Regions from separate parts of the Streptomyces sp. NPDC056948 genome, predicted to be linked through region 2. Evidence: riboswitches for the same ligand, from Rfam matches in the RefSeq annotation. Region 2 holds a riboswitch; the other holds the start of a gene.
What was found. A riboswitch is a leader RNA that binds a small molecule or an ion and turns the genes downstream of it on or off. The one in region 2 is predicted to bind glycine.
Positions count from the first base shown of each region.

Region 1 (18,194 bases), on a different contig from region 2:
CGGCTGGATCACCTCCTTTCTAAGGAGCACTTCTTACCGATCCCTTCGGGGTGAGGTCAGAGGCCAGTACATCGGCGAATGTCTGATGCTGGTTGCTCATGGGTGGAACGTTGACTATTCGGCACACTTGATCGTCTTCTCCTTCTAGTACTGCTCTTTTGAGTGTGGAACGTTGAGGGGAGCGGGGAGTGTGTCGGGCACGCTGTTGGGTGTCTGAGGGAACGAAATTTCCTCAGTCGCCGGCCCCAGTGAACTCGCCTGTAAGGGTGGGGTGATGGGTGGCTGGTCGTTGTTTGAGAACTGCACAGTGGACGCGAGCATCTGTGGCCAAGTTTTTAAGGGCGCACGGTGGATGCCTTGGCACCAGGAACCGATGAAGGACGTGGGAGGCCACGATAGTCCCCGGGGAGTCGTCAACCAGGCTTTGATCCGGGGGTTTCCGAATGGGGAAACCCGGCAGTCGTCATGGGCTGTCACCCTTGCCTGAACACATAGGGCAAGTGGAGGGAACGCGGGGAAGTGAAACATCTCAGTACCCGCAGGAAGAGAAAACAACCGTGATTCCGGGAGTAGTGGCGAGCGAAACCGGATGAGGCCAAACCGTATGCGTGTGAGACCCGGCAGGGGTTGCGTATACGGGGTTGTGGGATCTCTCTTTCACAGTCTGCCGGCTGTGAGGCGAGTCAGAAACCGTTGATGTAGGCGAAGGACATGCGAAAGGTCCGGCGTAGAGGGTAAGACCCCCGTAGTCGAAACATCAGCGGCTCGTTTGAGAGACACCCAAGTAGCACGGGGCCCGAGAAATCCCGTGTGAATCTGGCGGGACCACCCGCTAAGCCTAAATATTCCCTGGTGACCGATAGCGGATAGTACCGTGAGGGAATGGTGAAAAGTACCGCGGGAGCGGAGTGAAATAGTACCTGAAACCGTGTGCCTACAAGCCGTGGGAGCGTCGGATATGTGCTTGCACATATCTCGTGACTGCGTGCCTTTTGAAGAATGAGCCTGCGAGTTTGCGGTGTGTTGCGAGGTTAACCCGAGTGGGGAAGCCGTAGCGAAAGCGAGTCCGAATAGGGCGTTTCAGTAGCACGCTCAAGACCCGAAGCGGAGTGATCTAGCCATGGGCAGGTTGAAGCGGAGGTAAGACTTCGTGGAGGACCGAACCCACCAGGGTTGAAAACCTGGGGGATGACCTGTGGTTAGGGGTGAAAGGCCAATCAAACTCCGTGATAGCTGGTTCTCCCCGAAATGCATTTAGGTGCAGCGTCGTGTGTTTCTTGCCGGAGGTAGAGCACTGGATAGGCGATGGGCCCTACCGGGTTACTGACCTTAGCCAAACTCCGAATGCCGGTAAGTGAGAGCACGGCAGTGAGACTGTGGGGGATAAGCTCCATGGTCGAGAGGGAAACAGCCCAGAGCATCGACTAAGGCCCCTAAGCGTACGCTAAGTGGGAAAGGATGTGGAGTCGCAGAGACAACCAGGAGGTTGGCTTAGAAGCAGCCACCCTTGAAAGAGTGCGTAATAGCTCACTGGTCTAGTGATTCCGCGCCGACAATGTAGCGGGGCTCAAGCGTACCGCCGAAGTCGTGTCATTGCGATATATACCCCCAACGGGGATCGTGATGGGTAGGGGAGCGTCGTGTGCCGGGTGAAGCAGCCGCGTAAGCGAGTTGTGGACGGTTCACGAGTGAGAATGCAGGCATGAGTAGCGATACAAACGTGAGAAACGTTTGCGCCGATTGACTAAGGGTTCCTGGGTCAAGCTGATCTGCCCAGGGTAAGTCGGGACCTAAGGCGAGGCCGACAGGCGTAGTCGATGGATAACCGGTTGATATTCCGGTACCCGCTGTGAAGCGTCAAACATCGAATCCAGTGATGCTAAGCCCGTGAAGCCGTTCCGGACCCTTCGGGGAAAGGAAAGTGGTGGAGCCGGTGACCCAAGTTGGTAGTAGGTGAGTGATGGGGTGACGCAGGAAGGTAGTCCATCCCGGGCGGTGGTTGTCCCGGGGTAAGGGTGTAGGCCGTGGTCTAGGTAAATCCGGATCACATGTGGCTGAGACCTGATGCCGAGCCGATTGTGGTGAAGTGGATGATCCTATGCTGTCGAGAAAAGCCTCTAGCGAGTTTCATGGCGGCCCGTACCCTAAACCGACTCAGGTGGTCAGGTAGAGAATACCGAGGCGTTCGGGTGAACTATGGTTAAGGAACTCGGCAAAATGCCCCCGTAACTTCGGGAGAAGGGGGGCCACGCTTGGTGAGAGGACTTGCTCCTCGAGCTGGGGGTGGCCGCAGAGACCAGCGAGAAGCGACTGTTTACTAAAAACACAGGTCCGTGCGAAGCCGTAAGGCGATGTATACGGACTGACGCCTGCCCGGTGCTGGAACGTTAAGGGGACCGGTTAGTCACTCTTCGGGGTGGCGAAGCTGAGAACTTAAGCGCCAGTAAACGGCGGTGGTAACTATAACCATCCTAAGGTAGCGAAATTCCTTGTCGGGTAAGTTCCGACCTGCACGAATGGCGTAACGACTTCTCGACTGTCTCAACCATAGGCCCGGTGAAATTGCACTACGAGTAAAGATGCTCGTTTCGCGCAGCAGGACGGAAAGACCCCGGGACCTTTACTACAGTTTGATATTGGTGTTCGGTTCGGCTTGTGTAGGATAGCTGGGAGACTTTGAAACTCGCACGCCAGTGTGGGTGGAGTCGTCGTTGAAATACCAGTCTGGTCGTGCTGGATGTCTAACCTGGGTCCGTGATCCGGATCAGGGACAGTGTCTGATGGGTAGTTTAACTGGGGCGGTTGCCTCCTAAAGAGTAACGGAGGCGCCCAAAGGTTCCCTCAGCCTGGTTGGCAATCAGGTGTTGAGTGTAAGTGCACAAGGGAGCTTGACTGTGAGACCGACGGGTCGAGCAGGGACGAAAGTCGGGACTAGTGATCCGGCGGTGGCTTGTGGAAGCGCCGTCGCTCAACGGATAAAAGGTACCCCGGGGATAACAGGCTGATCTTCCCCAAGAGTCCATATCGACGGGATGGTTTGGCACCTCGATGTCGGCTCGTCGCATCCTGGGGCTGGAGTCGGTCCCAAGGGTTGGGCTGTTCGCCCATTAAAGCGGTACGCGAGCTGGGTTTAGAACGTCGTGAGACAGTTCGGTCCCTATCCGCTGTGCGCGTAGGAATATTGAGAAGGGCTGTCCCTAGTACGAGAGGACCGGGACGGACGAACCTCTGGTGTGCCAGTTGTTCTGCCAAGGGCATGGCTGGTTGGCTACGTTCGGGAGGGATAACCGCTGAAAGCATCTAAGCGGGAAGCCTGCTTCGAGATGAGTATTCCCACCTCCTTGAGAGGGTAAGGCTCCCAGTAGACGACTGGGTTGATAGGCCGGATATGGAAGCACGGTAACGTGTGGAGTTGACCGGTACTAATAGGCCGAGGGCTTGTCCTCAGTTGCTCGCGTCCACTGTGTTGGTTCTGAAACCATGAACAGCCCCATGCCAGGTCACGGTATGGTGCGGCAGTTTACAGTTTCATAGTGTTTCGGTGGTTTTAGCGTTAGGGAAACGCCCGGTTACATTCCGAACCCGGAAGCTAAGCCTTTCAGCGCCGATGGTACTGCAGGGGGGACCCTGTGGGAGAGTAGGACGCCGCCGAACTCCTTTTAGAGCTCTGGCTCTTGGGCACACAGCCCGAGAGCCAGAGCTTTTTTGCGTTGAGGTAAGGTCAGTGAGCATCGTTGGCACGTTTCCCACAGGAGGCCCCCGGGTGGAGGTTCAGGAGACTCGCGTCCAGACGGACCGTGTGCTCACCATCCCGAACATCCTGAGCATGGCTCGGCTCGTTGGCGTGCCCCTCTTCCTGTGGCTGATTCTGAGGCCTGAGTTCGGTGGGCCCAAGAGTGACGGCTGGGCCCTCCTGGTACTCGCTCTGAGCGGCATCACCGACTACCTGGACGGCAAGCTCGCACGGCGCTGGAACCAGATCAGCAGCCTCGGCCGGCTACTCGACCCCGCGGCCGACCGGCTCTACATTCTCTCGACTTTGGTCGGTCTCACCTGGCGTGAGATTCTGCCTCTCTGGTTGACCGCTGCGCTTCTGGCGCGAGAGCTGGTTCTGCTGGTGATGGTGGGCATCCTCCGCCGTCACGGCTATCCGCCGCCCCAGGTGAACTTCCTGGGCAAGGCCGCCACCTTCAACCTGATGTATGCCTTCCCGCTGCTCCTGCTCAGTGACGACAGCGGGTGGATCGCGTCACTGGCTGCTATTTTCGGATGGGCGTTCGCCGGATGGGGTACAACGCTGTACTGGTGGGCAGGAGTCCTCTACGTGGTACAAGTCCGCCGCCTGGTCCGTGCGGACGCCATGGCCGACTGAACTTGCGGATTGGTCCCACCGTGGCTGTCCGATGGCCCGTGGTCGAAAAGTGGGGGACAATCCTGGCGGGGGAAGTCGGCTAGACCGTCGTCTCTTAGAGGAGGACGCTTCCGACATGAAGGCCGTCGTGATGGCCGGAGGCGAAGGCACGCGTCTTCGCCCCATGACCTCAAGCATGCCCAAGCCGCTCCTGCCCGTGGCCAACCGCCCGATCATGGAGCACGTTCTGCGGCTGCTCAAAAGGCATGGGCTCAATGAAACCGTCGTTACCGTCCAGTTCCTGGCCTCTCTCGTCAAGAACTACTTCGGTGACGGTGAAGAGCTCGGTATGGAGCTGACCTATGCCAATGAGGAGAAGCCACTCGGTACCGCCGGAAGCGTCAAGAACGCCGAAGAGGCATTGAAGGACGATGCCTTCCTCGTCATCTCCGGCGATGCTCTGACGGATTTCGACCTCACCGAGCTCATCAATTTCCACAAGGAAAAGGGCGCGCTGGTCACAGTTTGTCTGACGCGTGTTCCCAATCCGCTGGAATTCGGCATCACCATTGTCGACGAGGAAGGCAAGGTGGAGCGCTTCCTCGAGAAGCCCACCTGGGGCCAGGTCTTCTCCGACACCGTGAACACCGGCATCTACGTGATGGAGCCCGAGGTCTTCGACTATGTCGAGCCCGATGTGCCCGTCGACTGGTCGGGCGATGTCTTCCCGCAGTTGATGAAGGAAGGCAAGCCCGTCTACGGCTATATCGCCGAGGGGTACTGGGAGGACGTCGGCACCCACGAGAGCTATGTGAAGGCGCAGGCCGACGTCCTGGAGGGCAAGGTCGACGTCGACATCGACGGGTTCGAGATCTCCGCAGGCGTCTGGGTTGCCGAAGGCGCGGAGGTGCACCCCGACGCCGTGCTCCGCGGTCCCCTTTACATCGGGGACTACGCCAAGGTCGAGGCCGGCGCCGAGCTCCGTGAGCACTCCGTCGTGGGCTCCAACGTGGTGGTCAAGAGCGGCGCTTTTCTGCACAAGTCCGTCGTTCACGACAACGTCTACGTGGGGCCGCACAGCAATCTGCGCGGATGCGTGGTCGGGAAGAACACCGACATCATGCGCGCGGCGCGGATCGAGGACGGGGCGGTCATCGGTGATGAGTGTCTGATCGGTGAAGAATCGATCGTCCAGGGCAATGTGCGGGTCTATCCGTTCAAGACCATCGAAGCCGGTGCTTTCGTCAACACCTCGGTCATCTGGGAGTCCAGGGGACAGGCGCACCTCTTCGGAGCCCGCGGTGTGTCCGGCATCCTGAACGTCGAGATCACGCCGGAGCTGGCCGTGCGGCTTGCCGGTGCGTATGCGACCACCTTGAAGAAGGGCTCGACCGTCACCACGGCCCGGGACCATTCGCGTGGCGCCCGTGCGCTGAAGCGGGCGGTGATCTCCGCGTTGCAGGCCAGCGCCATCGACGTACGGGACCTGGAGAATGTGCCGCTGCCCGTGGCGCGGCAGCAGACCGCGCGGGGCAGTGCGGGCGGGATCATGATCCGTACCACGCCCGGGGTGCCGGACTCCGTGGACATCATGTTCTTCGACGGGAACGGTGCGGACCTGTCGCAGGGCAGCCAGCGGAAGCTGGACCGGGTGTTCGCGCGGCAGGAGTACCGTCGGGCGTTCCCCGGAGAGATCGGGGATCTGCACTTCCCGGCCAGCGTCTTCGACTCGTACACCGGGTCGCTGCTGCGGAACGTCGACACGACGGGCATCTCCGAGTCCGGACTGAAGGTCGTCGTGGACGCGTCCAACGGCAGCGCGGGACTCGTGCTGCCGAGTCTGCTCGGGAAGCTCGGGGTCGACTCGCTGACGATCAACCCCGGTCTGGACGAGTCCAGGCCGACGGAGACGGCCGACATGCGGCGGTCGGGGATGGTGCGTCTCGGGGAGATCGTGGCGTCCTCCGGTGCCGCCTTCGGGGTGCGGTTCGACCCGGTCGGTGAGCGGCTGTCCCTCGTCGACGAGAAGGGGCGCATCATCGAGGACGACCGGGCGCTGCTCGTGATGCTGGACCTCGTAGCCGCCGAGCGGCGTAGCGGCAGGGTCGCGCTCCCGGTGACCACGACCCGGATCGCCGAGCAGGTGGCGGCGTACCACGGGACCCAGGTCGAGTGGACGACGACCTCTCCCGACGACCTCACGCGCGTCGGTGGTGAGGAAGGGACGATCTTCGGCGGTGACGGCAAGGGCGGGTTCATCGTCCCCGAGTTCAGCAGTGTGTACGACGCCACCGCGGCTTTCGTACGGCTCATCGGGCTCGTGGCGCGGACGCAGCTCACGCTCAGCCAGATCGACGCCCGGATCCCGCGGGCGCACGTCCTGAAGCGGGACCTGGCGACCCCTTGGGCTGTCAAGGGCCTCGTGATGCGGCGGGTCGTCGAGGCGGCCGGAGATCGCTTCGTGGACACCACGGACGGCGTGCGTGTGGTGGAGACCGACGGGCGCTGGGTGATGGTGCTGCCCGACCCCGCGGAGGCCGTCACCCACCTGTGGGCCGAGGGGCCGGACGACGCCTCCGCGCAGGCCCTGCTGGACGAGTGGTCGGCCGTGGTGGACAGCGCCGGCCGGTAGAACGAGCTGCACGCGTGCGTGCCGGACAAGTGTCCTCAACGGGGCCTGTCCGGCACGCCGGTGGGGCCGTTCGGAGGTAGTGGCCGCGACGTGCGACGATGTGCGGCATGCCGCAGCAACCCCCCATTCGGAGCACACCGACGCGGCCCCGGCGCCTGGATGCGTCCATGTCATTGCTCACCAACGTCATGGACCACAGCCTCGACGACGGATATGCCCAGGCCGCCGAGCGGAAGAAGGACGCGGGCGACGCCGGCATGCCGAAGACTCTCAGGGCGAAGCTGGGGCTCGCGGCGGGCCTGGTGCTCGCGGCCCTGGTCGTGACCGTCGGAGCGGCACAGGCGCGGGTCGCCGCACCGGTCGTCGCCAAGGAGCGGGAAGAGCTGGTCGACCGCATCGACCGGGAGAGCGAGAAGGCGGACAAGCTGGAGGACTCCGTCGACGAGCTGCGGGCGGACGTCAGCGCCCGGCAGCGCGAGGCGCTGAAGCACAGTGGCAGCGCCGGGTCCGATCTGGTGGGCATCATGTCCGGCGCCGCCGCGGTGCACGGTCCCGGCGTGAAGCTCGTGGTGAACGACGCCAAGGACACCGGTGCGGGCAGTGACGGCGACCCGCGCGAGGCCTCCGGGTTCTCCGACACCGGCCGGGTGCGTGACCGGGACATGCAGCGCGTGGTCAACGGGCTGTGGGAGTCGGGCGCCGAGGCGGTCTCCATCAACGGGCAGCGGCTGACGGCGCTGTCCGCGATCAGGGCCGCGGGGGACGCGATACTGGTCGACAACAAACCGCTGGTGCCGCCGTACACGGTGCTCGCGGTGGGGGACGGGCAGCGGCTGAGCACGCGGTTCCAGAACAGCGCGGACGGGTTGTATCTGAACGCGCTCCAGGAGAGCTACGGCGTCAGGACCGCAATCTCCGCGGAGGACGACCTCCGGCTGCCTGCCGCACCGAGTGTGATCGTACGTACAGCACAGCCGAGCACTGAGAAGAGCGAGAAGGGCACATCGTGATCGCCGTACTGGGCCTCGTCGTGGGAGTCGTGGCCGGCCTGTTGGTCCGGCCTGAGGTTCCGGCGGTGGTCGAGCCTTATCTGCCGATCGCCGTCGTAGCGGCGCTCGACGCCGTCTTCGGCGGTCTGCGCGCCATGCTCGACGGCATCTTCGACGACAAGGTCTTCGTGGTGTCGTTCCTGTCGAACGTGGTCGTGGCCGCGTTGATCGTGTTCCTGGGTGACAAGCTGGGCGTGGGTGCCCAGCTGTCCACCGGTGTGGTGGTCGTCCTCGGTATCCGGATCTTCTCCAATGCCGCGGCGATCCGTCGGCACGTCTTCCGGGCGTGAGGCCGATGAGCGAGAACGACAAGAAGCGCGCCGAGGAGAACGGCGACACGCGCGCGGAGCAGCGCGACGGGAGCGGCGAGTCCGGGAACCGGCTCCGCAAGGAGCTGCCCCAGGAGGTGGCCGCGGCGGAGCCTGCCACCCAGGACACCCCGGAGCCTGAACCGGCGCCCGAACCGGCACCTGATCCGGAGCCGGAGTCGGAGGTGGCGCCCGAGCCGCGGCTGACCGGGCGGCAGCGGCTGGTGCAGGGGTTGTGGCCGCCGCGGGTCAGCCGGGCCCAACTCATCGTCGCGCTGCTGCTGTTCGGCCTGGGCTTCGGGCTGGCCGTGCAGGTGGCCTCGAACAGCGACAGTGACAGCGCCCTGCGTGGTGCGCGCCAGGAAGATCTTGTCCGCATCCTCGATGAACTGGATGACCGTACCCAGCGTCTTGAGGACGAGAAGCAAGGGCTCGAGAAGCAGCGCGACGAGCTGGAGAACAGCTCTGACCAGGCCGAGGAGGCCCGGAAGCAGACGATCGAGAAGGAGCGGCAACTCGGCATCCTGGCGGGCACGGTGGCCGCGCAGGGGCCCGGCATCACCATGACCATCGAGGACACGAAGGGGACGGTCGAGTCGGACATGCTGCTCGACGCGGTCCAGGAGCTGCGTGCGGCGGGTGCCGAGGCGATCCAGGTGAACGGCGTACGGGTCGTCGCCGGCACGTATCTCACGGACTCCGGCAAGGGTGTGAGCGTCGACGGGAACAAGATCAACGCGCCCTATCGTTTCAAGGTCATCGGCAAGTCGCAGGACCTCGAGCCGGCGCTCAACATCCCCGGAGGCGTGGTGCAGACTCTCGAGAAGGAACAGGCCATCGTCACCGTGGAGCGGTCGACCAAGATCGTCGTGGACGCCTTGCGAGCAGCGAAGCGGCCTGACTACGCTCGGTCGTCCTCCCAGTGAACCGGCGGTGCATGGGCGGCGTCCGGCGAGGGCATGAGGTTGCGGGGGGTCGGCGCACCGAATGGGTGGTGCGTGGTGGAAACTGTCTGGTGCAGACGGACGTTGTCAGGATGTCCGGGTCGGCCAGAGTGTTCAGTCAGGGTTCGTCCTGCCCCACGGGCGGGTCTGTTTCGGTCAAGGGGAATCGCCCGTGAAGTTGTTTGCGAAGTTGTTCGGCAAGAGCCCGCGAGAGGGCAGCGACAATGCGACCGCCCGTCATCGCGCACAGCCTGACGCGGAGGGCCAGCGGCCGTTGTTCCGGGACCAGGTCGGCGGTCCGGGCGGCGACGTTTCCGGAGGTCAGGGCGCGCCGTCGGTTGACCCTGCGCAGCCCGGCGGCATAGGTTTCGGGCAACCCTCAAGTGCGGGTGGAGGGTTCTCCGACCCGTATGCGTCCAATGCTCCCGGTGGGCAGCCGCGGCAGGAGGATCCCATGTCGGCCCTGGTGTGTACGAGGTGCGGCAACCGCAACGCGGAGAACAGCCGCTTCTGCTCCAACTGCGGCGCGCCGCTGCGAGCGGGGGCGACGCCGGAGCGTCCGTCCGAGACGACTTCCACGATCTCCATCTCCGGTCTCGAGGCCTACGACGCCGAGGCCACCGGCCAGACGCCTACGCCGACCCTGTCTCCCGAGGCGCAGGCGGCCGTGGACGCGCTGCCGCTGGGCTCCGCGCTCCTGGTCGTGCGCCGCGGGCCGAACTCGGGCAGCCGCTTCCTGCTGGACGGCGATCTGACCACGGCCGGCCGTCATCCGCAGAGCGACATCTTCCTGGACGACGTGACGGTCTCCCGGCGGCACGTGGAGTTCCGGCGCGGTCAGGACGGCTCGTTCACGGTGGCCGACGTGGGCAGCCTGAACGGCACGTACGTGAACCGCGAGCGGATCGACCAGGTCGCTGTGAGCAACGGTGACGAGGTGCAGATCGGCAAGTACCGGCTGGTCTTCTACGCCAGCCAGCGGGGTTACTGACCCGGACTGTCTCCGGGGAACCCCAGCGAAGGTCCGTCCGTCAGGGAAGGTCCATGCTTCATACACCGAGCGGCGGTGCCGGGCACGGCGCCGCCGCCACGGACAGTGGGCTGATGAGCATCGGCACGGTGCTGAACGCGCTGCGCGACGAGTTTCCCGAAGTCACCATCTCCAAGATCCGGTTCCTGGAGTCGGAGGGGCTCATCGAGCCGCAGCGGACCCCCTCGGGGTATCGCAAGTTCAGCGCCCGCGACGTGGAGCGCCTCGGTCACGTCCTGAGGATGCAGCGGGATCACTACCTGCCCCTGAAGGTGATTCGCGAGCACCTGGAGGCCATGGAGCGCGGTGAGGCCGTCCCGCTGCCGACCGTGGGCCGTCAGCGTGATGGCGATTCCGCGCCCGAGCCCTACGAGGGGCCTCCCACCGCTGCCAGGGTCGGGCGTGAGGAGCTGCTCGCCGCCGCCGGGGTGGACGAGGGCGAGCTCAAGGAGTGGGAGTCGTACGGGCTGGTCACTCCACTGGAGGACGGGGCGTACGAGGCGGAGGCGGTCACGGTGGCTGCGCTCGTCGCCGAGCTGGGGCGGTTCGGGATCGAGCCGCGGCACCTGCGGGTGATGAAAGCCGCCGCCGACCGTGAGGCCGGGCTGGTGGACCAGGTGGTGGCCCCGTTGAAGCGGCACCGGAACCCGCAGACCAGGGCTCATGCTGAGGCCCGTACCAAGGAGCTGGCGGGGCTCACGGTGAAGCTGCACGCCGCGCTGGTGCAGACGGCGCTCGGGGTGCGGCTGCCATGAGGCGGCCGGACGCGTGGGGGCCGGATCAGGCGCCCGATCCCTGCCCGACTACCCAAACGTCCCGAGCACGGCCTAGGGTTGCTGTGTGAACGAGCTCGATGTCGTAGGTGTCCGGGTCGAAATGCCCTCCAACCAACCGATCGTGCTGCTGCGTGAAGTGGGAGGCGACCGTTACCTCCCCATCTGGATCGGGCCGGGGGAGGCGACGGCGATCGCCTTCGCCCAGCAGGGCATGGCTCCCGCGCGGCCGCTGACCCACGACCTTTTCAAGGACGTGCTGGAAGCCGTCGGTCAGGAGCTCACGGAAGTGCGTATCACGGACCTGCGTGAGGGCGTCTTCTACGCGGAGCTGGTCTTCGCCAGCGGCGTCGAGGTGAGCGCCCGTCCGTCCGACGCCATAGCGCTGGCCCTGCGCACCGGGACGCCGATCTACGGGAGTGACACGGTGCTCGACGACGCCGGTATCGCGATCCCGGACGAGCAGGAGGACGAGGTGGAGAAGTTCCGCGAGTTCCTCGACCAGATCTCCCCGGAGGACTTCGGCAGCAGCAGCCAGTGAGCTCCGGAGGCCGGTGAGTGCCGGTCTGGCTGGGAGTGGCAGCGGTCGTGAGACGCGTGGGCGGCCCGGCGGACGTTGAGTCCGCGGCGGGGCCGCCGCCGTATGTGTGAGGGGTGAATTGCCCGCATGTGCCGGTGGCGAGTGAGAGCGTCACACGGCCCGTGCCGAAGGCATTCGGCTAGCCTTTCCCCGCGGTGGGGCACGGGAAACCACTCTTAGGGTGATTATCACTCGGCGTGGCGAGTGCGGCGATCGTTGACGCACCCCGGGTGACTGCCTACCGTCGAGAAGGCAGGTCAAGGACGGAGGTCGGCGTGAGAAGCAGCGGCGACGGTACGGCTGGGGGCGGCCCCGAGCGCAGTCTCAGGGCGAGCGGTCCGTACGCTCCCCCCGCCTCTCGGCTCCTTTCGGGCGGGGGGTATCCCCAGCCCGATGGTGCGGCCGATCACGCTCCGCAGCGACCGTCGGCCGTGCCGAGCAGCGGAGGGACGACGTCCATGGCGTCCGAGCAGATCGGCTATCGCGGCCCCACGGCCTGCGCGGCCGCCGGTATCACCTACCGGCAGCTCGACTACTGGGCCCGCACCGGTCTCGTCGAGCCGAGTGTGCGCCCCGCCTACGGGTCCGGGACACAGCGGTTGTACAGCTTCCGGGACGTCGTCGTCCTGAAGATCGTCAAGCGGTTCCTCGACACCGGGGTGTCCCTGCAGAACATCCGCACGGCGGTCCAGCACCTCAGGGAACGCGGTTTTCGCGATCTGGAGCGGATGACGCTGATGAGTGACGGTGCGACGGTCTACGAGTGCACCTCGCCCGACGAGGTGCACGCCCTGCTCCAAGGGGGACAGGGCGTCTTCGGGATCGCCGTGGGTGTGGTGTGGCGGGATGTCGAGAGCGCGCTGTCCCAGCTTCACGGGGAGCGGATCGACACCGGCGAGACCCTGGTCGGGCCCAACCCGGCGGACGAGCTGGCGCGGCGGCGGAACCGGGCTGTCTGACCCGTTGGAAGGTGCTGTGCGCGTGCGGCCGCAGTAGGCGGGACGTTTCCGCGCCGGGCGGCAAGCGGTATCTCCCGGGGCGGTCGGGCTGGTTCGGCACGGCGTTGGCAGTGCGTTGTCAGTGGCGTAGGGCAGCATCGGAGTTGTGAGAACCGCGCCTACGATCCTGCATCTCGACATGGATGCCTTCTTCGCCTCGGTGGAGCAGGCGTCCAAGCCGAGTCTGCGCGGGAAGGCCGTGGTCGTGGGCGGACTCGGGCCGCGGGGTGTGGTCGCGACCGCGTCGTACGAGGCCCGGGTCTTCGGGGTGCATTCGGCGTTGCCCATGGCGCAGGCCCGGCGGCTCGCGCCCAACGCCGCGTATCTCGTGCCGCGCTTCGGGCTCTACCGGGCGATCAGCGAGCGGGTGATGGAGCTGCTGGGGGCGCTGTCGCCGCTGGTGGAGCCGCTGAGCCTGGACGAGGCGTTCGTGGACCTGGAGGCCGGGGACGCGGCCTGGGACGAGCGGTCGGCGCGGCTGGCCGGGGTGAAGCTGCGTGCGGACATCCGGGCCGTCACGGGGCTCACGGGGTCGGTGGGGCTGGCCGCGTCCAAGATGCTCGCGAAGATCGCCTCGGAGCAGGCCAAGCCCGACGGGCTGGTGGTGATCGAGCCGGGGACGGAGCGGGCGATGCTGGGGCCGATGTCGGTGCGGACCCTGCCGGGAGTCGGGCCGGCGACGGGCGACCATCTGCGGCGGGCCGGGATCACCACGGTCGAGGAGATAGCCGAGGCGGGTGAGGACGAGCTGGTCCGGCTGCTGGGGAAGGCCCACGGGCACGGGCTCTACGCCATGGCGCTGGCGCGGGACGACCGGCCCGTGGTGGCGGAGCGGGAAGCGAAGTCGGTGTCGGTCGAGGACACCTACGACGTGGACATCCACGACCGGCTGCGGGTCGGGTTGGAGGTGCAGCGGCTCGCCGACCGCTGCGTCGGGCGGCTGCGCGGGGCCGGGCTGTCCGGGCGGACCATCGTGCTGAAGGTGCGGCGGTACGACTTCTCGACACGCACCCGGTCCGAGACGCTGCGGGGGCCGACGGACGATCCCGGGGTGATCCGTGAAGCGGCGGCCAGACTGCTGGAGTCGGTCGACACGACGGGCGGCGTGCGGCTGCTCGGAGTGGGTGTCAGCGGGCTCGCCGACTACACGCAGGAGGATCTGTTCGCGCAGGCGGCCGGGGAGCGGGCGGTCGCGGAGGGCCCGGTCGAGGAGCACGCCGCGGCGCCGGTCGAGGAGCAGCCCGCGCCGGCCGAGCGGCGGTGGCCCGCCGGGCACGATGTGCGGCACGCCGGGTTCGGGCACGGGTGGGTGCAGGGCAGCGGCCTGGGGCGGGTCACCGTTCGGTTCGAGACGCCTGACTCGGAGCCCGGGCGTGTGCGGACCTTCCGGGTCGACGATCCGGAGCTGGAGCCGGCGGATCCGTTGCCGCTGGTGTTACGAGAGCCCGAGGAGGGTCATGGGCCGGATGGTGACTCCGGGGGTGTGGGGCTGCGCTCCGCCGCCCCTTAGGGGGCTCGCCGGGGGCTTCAGGCCGTCTCGTCCGTGCCTGCCATTTTGCCGAACTCGTGGTCCTGGAGCGGGGGAGGGGCGGCGACGTCGAGGCCGTAGTGGTGGTAGAGCTGCAGTTCCTGCTCCGGGGAGAGGTGGCGGCCCACGCCGAAGTCGGGGGCGTCCTTGATCAGGGCGCGGTCGAAGGGCACGTGGAGGGCGCCGTCGATCAGTTCGCTGGGCTCGAGGGGGACGAAAGCGTCCCTGCTGAACAGACCGGTCCGTATGGCCGCCCACTCCGGGACGCCGGTTGCGTCGTCGAGGTAGACCTCGTCGATCGTGCCGATCCTGGTTCCGTTGCGGTCGAACGCCTTGCGGCCGATCAGGTTGCGCGGATCGATATCGGTTCGCACGGGCCCTCCACATGGTCGCAACTCATCCGTAACCCCTACAAAACGGCACAATCGAGGAGGCGGCCACTCGAAGGTTCGTGCGTCGACCGCGCTGGTAGGCTGACTACGGCTGCTGACCCCGTGCGGGAGAGTCCTCCAGACATCATCGGAGGCGCCGAAGGAGCAAATCCTCCCCGGAATCTCTCAGGCCCACGTACCGCACGGACGAGGTCACTCTGGAAAGCAGGGCGGATGTCACGGCTTCCGCTCTCACCGACGGTGAAAGCCGGAGGCCTTCGGGCGATCCGGTGAAGCTCTCAGGTTGACATGACAGAGGGGGAGGCCGTCCGGGTACCCGTGTCGTGGTGCCCCTCGAAGGTCGTGTCAGACCAGGAGGCCTCCGCATATGACCGCCCATCGCATTCCGCTCTCCGAGCTCGAAGAGGCAGTTCCCTTCGAGCAGCGCCACATCGGCCCCGACCACGAGGCGTGCGCCAAGATGCTCGCGCACGTCGGCTACGGCTCGCTGGACGAGCTCACGGCCGCCGCCGTGCCTGCCGTGATCAAGAGTGCCGAGGCACTGGATCTGCCGGGCGCCCGCAGCGAGGCCGAGGTGATCGCCGAGCTGCGCTCCCTCGCCGACCGCAACCAGGTCCTCGGCTCCATGATCGGGCTCGGCTACTACGGCACGTTCACGCCGCCGGTCATCATGCGCAACGTCATGGAGAACCCGTCCTGGTACACGGCCTACACGCCGTACCAGCCGGAGATCTCGCAGGGCCGGCTCGAGGCGCTGCTCAACTTCCAGACCATGGTCGCCGACCTGACCGGACTGCCGACCTCCGGCGCCTCCCTGCTCGACGAGGGCACCGCGGCGGCCGAGGCCATGGCGCTGTCGCGGCGGCTGGGCAAGAACAAGAAGGGCCTGTTCCTGGTCGACGCGGACGCGCTGCCGCAGACCATCGCCGTGATCGAGACCCGGGCCGAGCCGACCGGTGTCGAGGTCGTCGTCGCCGATCTCAGTGACGGCATCCCCGCCGAGGTCGCCGAGCGCGAGATCAACGGCGTGCTGATCCAGTACCCGGGCGCCTCCGGAGCCGTACGGGACATCAAGCCGGTCATCGACCAGGCGCACGAGCTCGGGGCGCTCGTCACCGTCGCCGCCGATCTGCTCGCGCTGACCCTGCTGACGTCGCCCGGTGAGCTCGGCGCGGACATCGCGGTCGGGACGACGCAGCGGTTCGGCGTGCCGATGGGCTTCGGCGGACCGCACGCCGGTTACATGGCCGTCGGGGAGAAGATGGCGCGCAGCCTGCCCGGGCGGCTCGTCGGGGTGTCCGTGGACGCCGACGGGAACAAGGCCTACCGGCTGGCGCTGCAGACGCGTGAGCAGCACATCCGTCGTGAGAAGGCCACCAGCAACATCTGCACCGCGCAGGTGCTGCTCGCCGTCATGGCCGGTATGTACGCCGTCTACCACGGGCCGGAAGGCCTGAAGAGCATCGCGCGGCGCACCCACCGGTACGCCACGGTCCTCGCCGCCGGGCTCGCGAGCGGCGGTGTCGAGGTCGTGCACGGGGCCTACTTCGACACCCTGACCGTGCGCGTCGAGGGCCGGGCCGCCGAGGTCGTGGCCGCCGCCGAGCGGAACGGGGTCAACCTGCGTCCCGTCGACGCCGACCACGTCTCGATCTCCTGCGACGAGACCACGACGCGGGCCCAGCTTCGTGCCGTATGGGCCGCGTTCGGGGTCGAGGGTGTCGTCGAGGCGCTGGACGCCGCTACGGAGGACGGGCTTCCGGGTGCCCTGCTGCGGTCCGACGAGTACATGACGCACCCCGTCTTCCACCAGTACCGCTCCGAGACCGCCATGCTGCGCTACCTGCGGCGGCTGGCCGACCGCGACTACGCGCTCGACCGCGGCATGATCCCGCTGGGCTCCTGCACCATGAAGCTCAACGCGACCACGGAGATGGAGCCGGTCACCTGGCCCGAGTTCGGGCAGCTGCACCCCTTCGCCCCCGCCGGGCAGGCCGAGGGCTACCTCACGCTCATCCACGAGCTGGAGGAGCGTCTCGCCGAGGTCACCGGGTACGACAAGGTGTCCCTCCAGCCGAACGCCGGGTCGCAGGGCGAGCTGGCCGGTCTGCTCGCCGTACGCGGGTACCACCGGGCCAATGGGGACGAGCAGCGCACCGTGTGCCTGATCCCCTCGTCCGCGCACGGGACCAACGCCGCGAGCGCGGTGATGGCGGGCATGAAGGTCGTCGTCGTCAAGACCGCCGACGACGGGGAGATCGACGTCGAGGACCTGCGGGCGAAGATCGAGCAGCACCGTTACGAGCTGGCGGTGCTGATGATCACGTACCCCTCGACCCACGGTGTGTTCGAGGAGCACGTCTCCGAGATCTGCGCCCAGGTGCACGAGGCGGGCGGGCAGGTCTACGTCGACGGGGCCAACCTGAACGCGCTCGTGGGGCTGGCCAAGCCGGGGCACTTCGGCGGGGACGTGTCGCACCTGAACCTGCACAAGACGTTCTGCATCCCGCACGGCGGCGGCGGGCCCGGCGTGGGTCCGGTGGCGGTGCGTGAGCACCTCGCGCCGTATCTGCCGAACCATCCGCTGCAGCCCGAGGCGGGCCCGGAGACCGGGGTCGGCCCCATCTCGGCGGCGCCGTGGGGCTCGGCCGGGATCCTGCCGATCTCGTGGGCGTACGTCCGGCTGATGGGCGGCGAGGGAATGAAGCGGGCCACGCAGGTGGCGGTGCTCAGCGCCAACTACATCGCCAAGCGCCTGGAGCCGCACTACCCGGTGCTCTACACCGGCCCCGGCGGGCTTGTCGCGCACGAGTGCATCATCGACCTGCGGCCGCTGACCAAGGCGACCGGCGTGAGCGTCGACGACGTCGCCAAGCGGCTGATCGACTACGGCTTCCACGCGCCGACGATGTCGTTCCCGGTGGCCGGGACGCTGATGATCGAGCCGACCGAGTCGGAGGACCTGGCCGAGCTGGACCGGTTCTGCGAGGCGATGATCGCCATCCGTGCGGAGATCGAGAAGGTCGGCTCCGGCGCGTGGCCCGCGGATGACAACCCGCTGCGGGGCGCCCCGCACACCGCCGGCGCGCTCGCCGGGGAGTGGGAGCACGCCTACAGCCGTGAGGACGCGGTCTTCCCGGCCGGAGTCGCGGCTTCCGACAAGTACTGGCCGCCGGTGCGCCGCATCGACCAGGCCTTCGGCGACCGGAACCTGGTGTGCTCCTGCCCGCCGCTGGACGCGTACGAGGACTGATCGACCGACCGGTCAGAAGAAGGGGCTCCGCGGTGCGGGGCCCCTTCGTCATGTCCGTCATGCGACGGCGAGTGACACCTCGGTCGACTTGATCAGGGCGACGACGGGGGTTCCGGCCGAGAGGCGGAGATCGTCCGCGGCGTCCTTGGTGATCGCCGCCGTCAGTTCGCCGCCTTCGACGGTGATCCGGACGGTGGCCATCGCGTCGCCGGCCGCGATGCCGGTGACCGTGCCGGGGAGCCGGTTGCGGATGGACAGGCCCTCGACGGGGGCGGTGGCCAGCGCGACCTCCGTCGACTTCACCAGGGCGCGCACGGTGGTGCCCGGTGTGAGACCGAGGTCGTCGGCGGCTTCGC
Region 1 covers NZ_JBHUQX010000045.1:1,935-20,128, forward strand. Annotated here, with positions in the region: rRNA gene ACFTZL_RS08485 (23S ribosomal RNA) at 326-3,446, shown strand; rRNA gene rrf (5S ribosomal RNA) at 3,538-3,654, shown strand; gene ACFTZL_RS08495 (CDP-alcohol phosphatidyltransferase family protein) at 3,764-4,372, shown strand; gene ACFTZL_RS08500 (mannose-1-phosphate guanyltransferase) at 4,488-6,983, shown strand; gene ACFTZL_RS08505 (DUF881 domain-containing protein) at 7,082-7,993, shown strand; gene ACFTZL_RS08510 (small basic family protein) at 7,990-8,322, shown strand; gene ACFTZL_RS08515 (DUF881 domain-containing protein) at 8,328-9,266, shown strand; gene ACFTZL_RS08520 (zinc-ribbon and FHA domain-containing protein) at 9,328-10,275, shown strand; gene ACFTZL_RS08525 (MerR family transcriptional regulator) at 10,329-11,069, shown strand; gene ACFTZL_RS08530 (bifunctional nuclease family protein) at 11,155-11,628, shown strand; gene ACFTZL_RS08535 (MerR family transcriptional regulator) at 11,943-12,626, shown strand; partial or broken gene ACFTZL_RS08540 (DNA polymerase IV) at 12,772-14,274, shown strand; gene ACFTZL_RS08545 (PRC-barrel domain-containing protein) at 14,193-14,567, opposite strand; glycine riboswitch at 14,681-14,776, shown strand; gene gcvP (aminomethyl-transferring glycine dehydrogenase) at 14,953-17,838, shown strand; gene ACFTZL_RS08555 (molybdopterin-binding protein) at 17,896-18,194, opposite strand, start outside.
Region 1: linked by a shared signal. The riboswitch ahead of gcvP (aminomethyl-transferring glycine dehydrogenase) and the one ahead of gcvT (glycine cleavage system aminomethyltransferase GcvT) in region 2 are both predicted to bind glycine.

Region 2 (12,420 bases):
CGTACGAGACCGTCCCGCCCTTCTTGCTCGACGCGTTGACGATCGAGTTCAGCGCGGCGTCCTTCTTGCCGTTGCCTCCCCCGTCGTTGTCGTCACCTCCGCCGCCGCACGCGGTAGCACCCAGCGCCAGCGCCAGGACCGACGCAACGCCGGCGGTCACCCTTCTCGTCTTCACCTGAGGAAGCCCCCTCATTCGATGGATCACTTGCTGCGAGGGTCGAGGGCGTCACGCAGCCCGTCACCCAGCAGGTTGAAGGCCAGGACGGTGATGAAGATCGCCAGTCCGGGCACGAACATGTACTGCGGATCAGCCGTGTAGAGATCCACAGCGTTGCTGAGCATGCCGCCCCAGGAGGCCTGCGGCGGAGCGATACCGACACCGAGGAAGCTCAGCGCGGCCTCGAACAGGATGTTCGTCGGGATGATCAGCGTCGAGTAGACGAGGATCGGCGCGACGAGGTTGGGGAGCAGTTCCCGGAACAGGACGTACGGGCCGCGCGCTCCGAGGCTGGTGGCCGCCTCGATGAACTCCCGCTTGCGCAGGGTCATGGTCTGCGCCCGCACGATGCGGCCGATGTACGGCCAGCTGAAGAAGCCGATCACGAAGATCAGCACGCAGATGCGCAGGGACAGGCCGTCGAGACCGAAGAAGCCGTCCTGCACCGAGGCCGAGATCGAGATGGCGAACAGCAGCAGCGGGAACGCGAGGAAGGTGTCCATCAGCCTGCTGATGACGCTGTCGATCCAGCCGCCGTAGTAGCCGGCGACGACACCGAGCACGGTGCCGATGCACACGGACAGCAGCGTGGCGCCGCCCGCGACCAGGAGGGAGACCCAGGAGCCGTCGATGATGCGGGCGAGCATGTCCCGGCCGTACTGCGGGTCCACGCCGAGCGGGTGGTCCCAACTCATTCCTCCCCAGCCACCCTTGGGCGCGAGCAGCGCCGGGTCGATGAGGTCCTGGTTGAACTTGTTGGGATCGAGGTTGAAGATCCACTGGATCGGCTTGGAGAACACCGCCATCAGCACGAGCAGGATGACGACGACGCCTCCCGCCATCGCCACCTTGTCCCGCTTGAAGCGCATCCAGGCGATCTGGGTGAGCGAGCGCCCCTCGATCTGGCTCTTCTTGACCCCGGCGAGCACGGCCTCGGGCTGTGCTCCGGCTTCCGCCCCGGTGGTCTCGATCGGTGCGGTCACGGTGCGATTGACCCCTCTCGGGCCGGCGATGGCCGACCCCCTGGCTGCCGCTGTAGCGGTTTTGTTTGTCTCGTACACAAGACCGACCCGGCCCGTGTCTTGCGGGGAGTCTTCAACGCTTTGGCGATCTGTTGCCAGACTTGGCGATGAAAGGATGCGTAAACGTGATGCTGTCTGCAGGGTTCCGTTATCCGGACAACGGGTAACAGGGGTCGGACGCACTGCGTCCTGGGCATTTTAGGACAACACTGCCCTTTTCACCCTTATCTACGCGCGGAGACCTGAACGGTTGTCGTGTTCGGGGGCGGTGCGGGAACGGCCTCCGAGGGACCTGCGGAGCGGGTCAGTACCTGCCCTGGACAGGGGGGTATCCGTAGCCCGAAGCCGGGGCCTGGACGGGGGCCGTGGCGTGGGCCTCACGGTCGTAGAAGGGGCGTGCGCCGGCGCGCAGCCACATGGCGACCGGGTCGTGCTCGTCGGACATCGCGACGGTCGACACGGGGAGCCCGTCCGGTACGGCGCCGAGGGACTGCTGCATCATCGCGCGCACCGCGTCCACGGCCGGCGGCGAGGTGTCGTAGACGTCGAGTCCGATGGCGAGATACGGCGCCCCGAGCGCGGGTTGCACCCAGGCGCGGCGCAGCGAGCGGACGGCCGGGGTGCGGTGGGCGTTCTGCGTGAGCAGGGCGTAGAACTGCGGGATCTCGATGGCCGGTTCGGACAGCCGCAGGGGTCCGGCGGGCTGGCGGTCCAGGCCCGTGGCGATCCGGCGCAGGTCGAGCCAGGGGATGCCGACGCCGCCGCCGGGGGCGTGCGGGTTGAGCCAGAGGCCGTAGTGGTCGGGGTAGAGGGCGCGGGCCACGTCGAGTCCGTCGACCACCTCGTAACTGCGGTTCCAGCCGCTCGCCGAGAGCTCCTGCGCGGAGGTCACACAGGGGGCGTAGCCGCAGCGCTCGACCTCCATGTTTCCGTACTGGGCGTCGGGGGATCCGGCCTGGCCGTGCCACAGGAGCATCCAGATCTGGCCGCTGTGCGGGGTCGCGAGAGCGCGCAGGAGGGCCTCATAGGCGTCATAACGCCCGGGCGTGACCTGGCGCAGCATGTGCTCGACCTGTCCGGCCGCGGCCGTGCCGCTCGCGCTCACCTTTACCGCCCCTTCGTACAACGCCTCGACCGTGACCTAGCTTAAGCCCGCCCGCCGACTCGGGACTTGCCCTCGTCCGGCGGGTGCGGGTCCGTCTGTGGCTCGTCGTCCTACCGCTGGTAGAACGGCCGGACCCTGTCCTTCATCCACTCGCCCACCGGGTCCTCCGCGACGTCCAGGAGTACCAGGTTGACCGGCCAGGGGGCCGGGGCGTCGGTGACCGCGCGGGTGAGGGCGTCCAGGGGGAGGGCGCGCAGGTCGCCTTCCCACTGGGAGAGTTCGACGCCGACGAACATCACCGGGTCGGCGGTCTCGATCGCGGCGAGGCAGCGGCGGGCGGAGACGACGACGCCGATCGCCTCGAACTCGGCGGAGGCGGCGGCGAGGAAGTCCACCGGGTCGTCCTGCCAGTCCGGCTCGAAGAGGCGGACCCGGCCGCCGCTCGCGGGGCCGTCCAGCGGGGTCCGGCCGGCCCGGCACAGCTCGGCCACGGCCTGCGGCGGGAGCGGGATGCCGACGACGCCGCCCGGGTTGATGGCCATCCCCGCGTGCGGGGGCAGACCGCGGGCGAACTCCACGGCCGGCGCGATGGTGTACGACATGTGCGAGCCGACGACCTGGCGGAACTGCTCCTCGGAGCTGAACACCGGCACGTACGCCTGGCCCTCGATCTCGATGCCGGGGAGGTCGAGGGGGCCGCTCTGCGGGCCGCCGCCGCTGGGCAGCGGGATCCACACGAAGCTCCTGCCGAGCACCTCGACGATCCGCCCGCCGGCCGAGGGACCGGCGCCGAGGGAGGCCGAGAGCACCTCCTCCAGCTCGTTGCCGGGCCATCCGCCGTGCGGGTGGGTCTGCGTCTGCGCCGGGAAGTCCGCGGAGAAGTCCGCCGGGAAGTCCATCTGCCTACCGCCTGCCTGGAACCACTGCTGTGGCTCAAAGGCTAGCGGCTCGGGAACGGCGGACGGCCACCCCGTGAACCACGAGCCGCGAACAGCCACCCGGGCCGGGGGCCCGCACCCCACGAACACGGCTCACCGCCGCGGCCGGCCCGCGCCCGTGAACACCGGCTCATTGGCCGCGGACAACCAGGCCCATGAACACCGGCTCACCGCCGCAAACCGACCGGGCCCACGGACACCGGCCCACCACCGCGAACAGACCGGCCCCAGGACACCGGCACACCGCCGCAAACCGACCGGGCCCACGGACACCGGCCCACCACCGCAAACCGACCGGCCCCAGGACACCGGCACACCGCCGCAAACCGACCGGGCCCACGGACACCGGCCCACCACCGCAAACCGACCGGGCCCACGGACACCGGCCCACCGGTCTGGGCGGTCAGCCCACGAAGCCGATGCGGCGCAGGGTGTTCGCCGCGTCGCGGTCGGCGAGGATCGCCGAGCCGCAGCCGGTGGGCAGTTCGCCCTGTTCCACCTCGCGCAGCAGGCGGGTGGTGGCCGCGCGGTGACGCAGGAACGCGTACCGCGAGACGCCGCGGCCGCGGTCGCGCTGGCCGGCCAGGGCCTGCTCGGGGGTGACGTCGAGCATCAGCAGGTGGAGCGTGCCGCCGCGGCGGCGGGCCTCGCGGGCGAGCCAGCGGCGGACCCAGGCCTGTGTGCCGCAGTCGTGCACGACGACGGCCTCGCCGTCGCGCAGGGCGCGGCGCAGCCCGGCGTAGTGGGCGAGACGGACGAGCGGGCGGTAGATCGCGTACGGCAGGGCGCGCGGCATCCGGCGGTCCCAGTGGTCGCGGGTGTCCTGGGAGTCGATGCGCCGGCCCGGCACGGTGCGCCGCATCAGCGTGGACTTGCCGCTGCCGGGCAGGCCCGTGACCACGACGATGTCGCGGGGGCCGAACAGCAGCGCGTGCGGGCCGCGGCCGGCGCGCTCGCGCAGATCGCGGACGACCGGCACCGGCTGCGGGCCGCAGGCCGCGCGCACCGGTGCGGCCGGCTGCTCGGGCAGCGCGATGCCCGATGTCGTGGCGTACGCGGTGGTCCTGTTCACCGTGATCGTCCTCCCCTGGGGCCAGGTACGGAGTCCCATGCCCGCCGAGTGTAAAGAGAAGGTAATGCCCGATGTCTCTGGTTTTAGTCCTCTTCCTGCAACAGGCCTGCTACAGGGTGGTCCCCCTGCCACCCCGCGACAATGCGTGCAATGATGTGCGCGCCAACTGCATACCGGCCGTTTGAATCCGCGCGGGAGAGTCCCCAGCACCGTCCGACGCTGGGGCGCCGAAGGAGCAAGTCCCTCCCTTGAATCTCTCAGGCCCCGTTACCGCGCGGGCGAGGCACATCTGAAAAGCGGGCCGCACCCTTCTCCGGAGTCCGGGGAAGCGGCGTGGCTCCACCCAAGGTGCAAGCCATTGACCTGCGCGGTCATGGCGAACCTCTCAGGTTCCGATGACAGATGGGGAGGAACGACCTCGCCCGTCATGCCCTTGGAGACGACCGACCGATGAGCAGTACAGGAGAACTCCGCCACACCGCGCTCGATGCCCTGCATCGTTCGCTCGGCGCGACGATGACCGACTTCGCCGGCTGGGACATGCCCCTGCGCTACGGCTCCGAGCGTGACGAGCACAACGCCGTGCGCACGAAGGCTGGGCTGTTCGACCTCTCCCACATGGGCGAGATCACCGTCACGGGACCGGGGGCCGCCGCGCTCCTCGACCACGCGCTGGTCGGCAACATCGGCGGGGTCAAGCCCGGCCGCGCCCGCTACACCATGATCTGCCAGGCCGACGGCGGCATCCTCGACGACCTGATCGTGTACCGGCTGGCCGAGGCCGAATACATGGTCGTCGCGAACGCCTCCAACGCCCAGGTGGTCCTGGACGCACTGGTGGAACGTTCCGCCGGCTTCGACGCCGAGGTGCGCGACGACCGGGACGCCTACGCGCTGCTCGCCGTACAGGGCCCGGAGTCCCCGGGGATCCTGAAGTCCCTGACCGACGCCGACCTCGACGGCCTGAAGTACTACGCCGGTCTGCCCGGCACGGTCGCGGGCGTCCCGGCCCTCATCGCCCGCACCGGGTACACCGGCGAGGACGGCTTCGAGCTGTTCGTGAAGCCGGAGCACGCCGTCGAGCTGTGGCAGGCCCTGACCAAGGCGGGCGAGGGCGCCGGTCTGGTCCCGTGCGGGCTGTCCTGCCGCGACACCCTGCGCCTCGAGGCGGGCATGCCGCTGTACGGGCACGAGCTGAGCACCTCCCTGACGCCCTTCGACGCCGGGCTCGGCCGGGTGGTGAAGTTCGAGAAGGACGGCGACTTCGTGGGCCGCGAGGCCCTGGCGGAGGCCGCCGCACGCGCCGAGCAGAACCCGCCCCGCGTCCTGGTCGGCCTCGTCGCCGAGGGCCGTAGGGTCCCGCGCGCCGGATACCCGGTCGTCACCGGCGGCGAGGTGATCGGCGAGGTCACCTCCGGCGCCCCCTCCCCCACGCTCGGCAAGCCGATCGCGATGGCGTACGTCGACCCCGCGCACGCGGCTCCCGGCACGCCCGGTGTGGCCGTGGACATCCGGGGCAGTCACGAGCCGTACGAGGTCGTGGCGCTGCCGTTCTACAAGCGCCAGAAGTAGACACTGGCCGCGGGCCGTCACAGCGGTCCCGGGCCTCTCACCCCCGCTCACCAGCGGTCCCCTTCATCAGCACTCCCGCGCGTACAGGAGAATCCAGGCCATGAGCAACCCCAAAGAGCTGCGTTACAGCAAGGAGCACGAGTGGCTGTCGGGCGCCGAGGACGGTGTCTCGACGATCGGCATCACGGAGCACGCGGCGAACGCGCTCGGCGACGTCGTCTTCGTCCAGCTCCCGGAGGTCGGTGCCGCCCTGTCCGCGGGCGAGACCTGCGGCGAGCTGGAGTCGACCAAGTCGGTGTCCGACCTCTACTCCCCGGTCTCCGGTGAGGTCACCGAGGTCAACGAGGACGTCGTGAACGACCCGTCCCTGGTGAACTCGGCCCCCTTCGAGGGCGGCTGGCTGTTCAAGGTGCGCGTCACGGACGAGCCGGGCGACCTGCTCTCCGCCGACGAGTACACCGCGTTCTCCGCCGGCTGAGGAGTCGTAGCCGTATGTCCGTCCTGAACACATCCCTGCACGAGTTCGACCCGGCTGTGGCCGCCGCGGTCGACGCCGAGCTGCACCGGCAGCAGTCCACGCTCGAGATGATCGCCTCGGAGAACTTCGCCCCGGTCGCGGTCATGGAGGCACAGGGCTCGGTCCTCACCAACAAGTACGCCGAGGGCTACCCGGGCCGCCGCTACTACGGCGGCTGCGAGCACGTCGACGTGGTCGAGCAGATCGCGATCGACCGGGTCAAGGAGCTGTTCGGCGCCGAGCACGCCAACGTCCAGCCGCACTCCGGCGCCCAGGCCAACGCCGCCGCGATGTTCGCGCTGCTCAAGCCGGGCGACACCATCATGGGCCTGAACCTCGCGCACGGCGGGCACCTGACCCATGGCATGAAGATCAACTTCTCCGGCAAGCTCTACGACGTCGTCGCCTACCACGTCGGCGACGACGGCCGGGTCGACATGGCCGAGGTGGAGCGGCTGGCGAAGGAGTCCCGGCCGAAGCTGATCGTCGCGGGCTGGTCGGCCTACCCCCGGCAGCTCGACTTCGCCGAGTTCCGCCGGATCGCGGACGAGGTCGGCGCGTACCTGATGGTCGACATGGCGCACTTCGCGGGGCTGGTGGCGGCGGGGCTGCACCCGAACCCCGTTCCGCACGCGCACGTGGTGACCACGACCACCCACAAGACGCTGGGCGGCCCGCGCGGCGGTGTGATCCTCTCCACGGCCGAACTGGCCAAGAAGATCAACTCCGCTGTCTTCCCCGGTCAGCAGGGCGGTCCGCTGGAGCATGTGATCGCGGCCAAGGCGGTCTCGTTCAAGGTCGCGGCCTCCGAGGACTTCAAGGAGCGCCAGCGCCGTACGCTGGAGGGTGCCCGCATCCTGGCCGAGCGTCTGGTGAAGGACGACGTCCGGGCCGTGGGCGTGGACGTCCTGTCCGGCGGCACGGACGTGCACCTCGTCCTGGTCGACCTGCGCCACTCGGAGCTGGACGGACAGCAGGCCGAGGACCGCCTCCACGAGGTGGGCATCACGGTCAACCGCAACGCGATCCCGAACGACCCGCGCCCGCCGATGGTGACGTCCGGTCTGCGGATCGGCACGCCGGCCCTGGCGACCCGGGGCTTCGAGGCCGAGGACTTCGCGGAGGTCGCGGACGTCATCGCCGAGACGCTCAAGCCGTCCTACGACACGGACGCGCTCAAGGCCCGGGTGAAGGCCCTGGCCGACAGGCACCCGCTGTACGCGGGCCTGAACAAGTAACGAAGAAACCTTTCAGGGCGCCGTGCCCGCCGGTGGCGGCACCAGCGAGCACGGCGCCCGCCCGCTCACGCACCACCCCGTAGTCAGTCAGGAGTTCCCGTGGCCATCTCGGTCTTCGACCTGTTCTCGATCGGCATCGGCCCGTCCAGCTCCCACACGGTCGGCCCGATGCGCGCGGCCGGCCTGTTCGCCCGGCGGCTGCGCAACGAAGAGCTGCTGGAGTCGGTCGGATCCGTCCGTGCCGAGCTGTACGGATCGCTCGGCGCCACCGGCCACGGCCACGGCACACCCAAGGCGGTCCTGCTCGGCCTGGAGGGCGACTCGCCTCGCACGGTCGACGTGGAGAAGGCCGACGACCGGGTGGAGGCGATCAAGACCGACGGCCGGCTGAATCTGCTGGGCGAGCACGAGATCGGGTTCGCCTTCGACGACGACATGGTCCTGCACCGCCGCAAGGCCCTCCCGTACCACGCGAACGGCATGACCCTGTGGGCGTACGACGCCTCGGGCGCGGAGCTGCTGACGAAGACCTACTACTCGGTCGGCGGCGGCTTCGTCGTGGACGAGGAGGCCGTCGGCGCGGACCGCATCAAACTCGACGACACCGCCCTGAAGTACCCCTTCCGCACGGGCGACGAGCTGCTGCGCATGGCCCAGGAGTCGGGCCTCTCCATCTCGGCGATGATGCTGGAGAACGAGCGTGCCTGGCGCACCGAGGAGGAGATCCGCGAGGGCCTGCTGGAGATCTGGCAGGTGATGCGGGACTGCGTGGCGCGCGGCCTGTCCCAGGAGGGCATCCTGCCCGGCGGTCTCAAGGTGCGCCGCCGCGCCGCGAACACCGCGCGCAAGCTCCGCTCCGAGGGCGACCCGAAGTCCCTCGCCATGGAGTGGATCACCCTCTACGCGATGGCGGTCAACGAGGAGAACGCGGCCGGCGGCCGGGTCGTCACCGCCCCCACCAACGGCGCGGCCGGCATCATCCCCGCGGTCCTGCACTACTACGTCAACTTCGTGCCGGGAGCCGACGAGGAGGGCGTGGTCCGCTTCCTGCTCGCCGCGGGCGCGATCGGCATGCTGTTCAAGGAGAACGCCTCCATCTCCGGTGCCGAGGTCGGCTGCCAGGGCGAGGTCGGCTCCGCCTGCTCGATGGCCGCGGGCGCCCTGGCCGAGGTCCTCGGCGGCTCCCCGGAGCAGGTCGAGAACGCCGCCGAGATCGGCATGGAACACAACCTGGGCCTCACCTGTGACCCGGTCGGCGGGCTGGTCCAGATCCCGTGCATCGAACGCAACGGCATGGCCGCGGTCAAGGCCGTCACCGCCGCCCGCATGGCCATGCGCGGCGACGGCTCCCACAAGGTGTCCCTCGACAAGGTCATCAAGACGATGAAGGACACCGGGGCGGACATGTCGGTGAAGTACAAGGAGACGGCCCGGGGCGGGCTGGCGGTGAACATCATCGAGTGCTGAGCGCCGGGGCACCGGGGCCACCGGTCGTGGTCTTGCGATGCGAGATGGCGATACCGAAAATCAAGATGGCTGACATCGTTGCGGTGACCATGTTTCACGCGTGAAGGACCGAGCGATGCCCGCCCCAGCCACTGGTTCAGCCCCGACGCCCGTCAACCCGCGGTCCCGCGTCCTCGTCGCGAGCCTCATGGGCACGACGATCGAGTTCTACGACTTCTACATCTACGCGACCGCCGCGGTGCTCGTCTTCCCCCAGCTCTTCTTCCCGAGCAGCGACCCGACCACCGCGCTGCTGTCGTCCTTCGCGGTCTTCGGCGCCGCGATGGTCGCCCGCCCGATCGGCGCCGTCGTCTTCGGGCACCTCGGTGACCGGCTCGGCCGCAAGAAGACACTCGTCGTCTCGCTCCTGACCATGGGCATCGCCACGTTCCTCATCGGCGTCCTGCCCACCTACGCCCAAGCCGGCTGGGTGGCCACCGCGCTGCTCGTGCTGATGCGGCTCGCGCAGGGCTTCGCGCTCGGCGGCGAGTGGAGCGGCGCCGCCCTGGTCGCGACCGAGAACGCCCCCCGCGGCAAGCGCGCCCTGTACGGCACCTTCCCGCAGTTGGGCGCCCCGCTCGGCTTCATCATCGGCAACGGCCTGTTCCTGGTCATCGGCGCCCTGCTGCCGTCCGCGGCCGGCGCCGACCCCTCGCAGCCCTCGGACGCCTTCGTCAGCTGGGGCTGGCGCGTCCCGTTCCTGTTCTCCGCCGTGATGGTCGCGATCGGCCTGTGGGTGCGCTCCCGGCTCGTCGAGTCGGCGGTCTTCGCCAGGACCCGTGAGTCCGGCGGGGTGCGGCGACTGCCGCTGGTCACCGTGGTGCGCAGCCACGGGAAGCAGTTGGTCCTGGGCACCTTCATCATGCTGGCGACCTACGTGCTCTTCTACCTGATGACCACGTTCTCGCTCAGCTACGGACGCGCGGCGAAGGATGCCGCCGTGCCCGGACTGGGGTACGACTACACCACGTTCGTGCTCATGATGATCTTCGGTGTGCTGTTCTTCGCCGCGTTCACCCTGATCTCAGGGCCGCTCGCGGACCGGTACGGGCGGCGCGCCACCCTGATCTGGATCACCGCCGCGATCCTGGTCTTCGGACTGGTCTGGGTGCCGCTGATCGATCTGGGCACGCTCGGCGTGGTCCTGTGGCTCGTCCTCGGCTTCACCCTGATGGGCATGACGTTCGGACCGATGGGCGCGCTCCTGCCCGAGCTCTTCCCGACCAGCGTCCGCTACACCGGCTCCGGCATCGCGTACAACGTCAGCTCGATCCTCGGGGCGGCGGTCGCCCCGTTCATCGCCGTGGCGCTGTGGGAGGCCGGGGACGGCTCGCCGCGGCTGGTCGGCGTCTACCTCTCGGCGATGGCGGTGCTGACACTGATCGCGCTCCTGCTCTCCAAGGAGACCAAGCACGTCTCCCTGGACGACCGCGAGGCCGCCTCCGCCGACGACGCGGCCCGCGCCCCGGCCGCCTCCCCCAGCTCCTGAAACCGACCGGCGTTCACCACCGCCGGGCCGCGAGCCTCCTCGCGCCCGGCGTACAGCCGCCGTCGCGGGGCATAACAACAACCCCCGGCCCAAGGGAACTTCCGCCCCACCCGCACCAGAGGGAGCCCCATGCTGCGCGGCATCGACGTGAGCGCCTACCAGTCCTCCTCCTACGACACCGATGGCCTCTCCTTCGTCTTCGTCAAGGCGAGCGAGGGGCGGTCCTACGTCAACCCCAAACTGACCGCCCAGACGAAGCGGGCGCGTGACGCCGGGCTGGTCGTCGGCTTCTACCACTTCCTGTGGCCCGGCAACCTCACCGCCCAGGCCGAGTACTTCGTCGGCAAGGCCCCGGAGCGGGCGGGCGACATCCTCGCCGTCGACTGGGAGACGACCAGCAACGGAACGCACGCGAGCAACGCCGAGAAGGACCTGTTCATCCGCAAGGTGAAGGATCTTCGGCCGAACAACCAGGTGGTGCTCTACTGCAACCGGAACTTCTGGCTCAACATCGACACGACCTCCTACGCGGGGGACGCCCTGTGGATCGCCGACTACGTCAGCGCGGGCAAGCCCCGTATCAAGGCCAAGTGGCGCTTCCACCAGTACACCGACAACCCACTGGACAGGAACGTGGCCGACTTCGAGAGCAAGGCCGCGCTGCGCAGATGGGCCGAGGACGCCTGACCGGCCGGGTGGCCTAGCCGCTGAACCCGGGCGTGCGCTCCGGGGACGCCTCCGCCAGGGCCTTCGCGACCGCGTCGGTGCCGGCGCGCAGGCCGTAGACCGGGGTGTCGGGCTGCTGGCGCCAGGAGTCGTCGATGCCGCCCGCGTCCACCGTGTCGAAGCCGAGGGCGTCGATGAGGTCCCGTACCTTGCGCTTGGCCGGCTCGTCGTCGCCGGCCACCGGGAGGGCCATGCGGTCGGGGGCGCCGGGCGGGAGCGGGCGTTCCAGGATGTCCTGGGCGTAGGTGCCGTTGAAGGCCTTGACGACCGCGTGGCCGATCTGACGTTCCGTCCAGCGGCTCTCGGTGAGGCCGTCGTCCTCGATCGCGGCGATCCTGCCGTCCCGCTCCCGGGGGTAGTAGTTGCCGGTGTCGATGACCGCGACGCCGTCCGCCGCCTTGTCGATGAGACCGGACGGCAGGTCCGGGACCGCCTTCAGCGGGACGGTGATCACGACGATCTCGGCGCCCAGCGGTGCCTCCTCGACCGTCACGGGCGTCGCGCCGGTCTCCTTTGCGAGGGCCGTGAGGGTGTGCGGGCCGCGGGAGTTGGCGACGGACACGTCGTGGCCGAGGGTGGTGAGCCGCCGGGTCAGGTTGCCGCCGATGTTGCCCGCTCCGATGATGCCGATCTTCATGTCCTCGCCTCGCCCTTCCGGGGATCGATAGCGCCTGGGGCTCCTCGCGGAGCCTTCGTGACCAGGGTCAACCTCCGGTGCGGATGGGCTATTCCGGCTTCCCGGTAAGTGCGAACGGGTCCTCCAGTTCCCCGCGCAGCACCTCCGCCGCCCCTTCCGCGTCCCCGTCCGCCACCGCCCGGACGAGCTCCTCGTGGGCGTCGTCGCCGGTGTTCGGGTCGTGGGCGCGCAGGCCGGTCAGGGTGAGGAGTTCGATCAGGCCCTCGCGCAGGACGGGGGTGAACTCGGTGAACAGGTCCGCGAGCACCGGGTTGCGGGCGGAGGCGATCACGGTGGCGTGGAAGGCGATGTCCGCGTCGACGAAGGCCGCGTCGTCGGCGG
Region 2 covers NZ_JBHUQX010000239.1:1,601-14,020, forward strand. Annotated here, with positions in the region: gene ACFTZL_RS27400 (ABC transporter substrate-binding protein) at 1-193, opposite strand, end outside; gene ACFTZL_RS27405 (ABC transporter permease) at 202-1,200, opposite strand; gene ACFTZL_RS27410 (enhanced serine sensitivity protein SseB C-terminal domain-containing protein) at 1,544-2,344, opposite strand; gene ACFTZL_RS27415 (enhanced serine sensitivity protein SseB) at 2,455-3,243, opposite strand; gene ACFTZL_RS27420 (AAA family ATPase) at 3,686-4,354, opposite strand; glycine riboswitch at 4,537-4,637, shown strand; glycine riboswitch at 4,639-4,766, shown strand; gene gcvT (glycine cleavage system aminomethyltransferase GcvT) at 4,805-5,926, shown strand; gene gcvH (glycine cleavage system protein GcvH) at 6,027-6,404, shown strand; gene glyA (serine hydroxymethyltransferase) at 6,419-7,681, shown strand; gene ACFTZL_RS27440 (L-serine ammonia-lyase) at 7,781-9,148, shown strand; gene ACFTZL_RS27445 (MFS transporter) at 9,264-10,676, shown strand; gene ACFTZL_RS27450 (glycoside hydrolase family 25 protein) at 10,806-11,363, shown strand; gene ACFTZL_RS27455 (NADPH-dependent F420 reductase) at 11,377-12,039, opposite strand; gene ACFTZL_RS27460 (FadR/GntR family transcriptional regulator) at 12,128-12,420, opposite strand, start outside.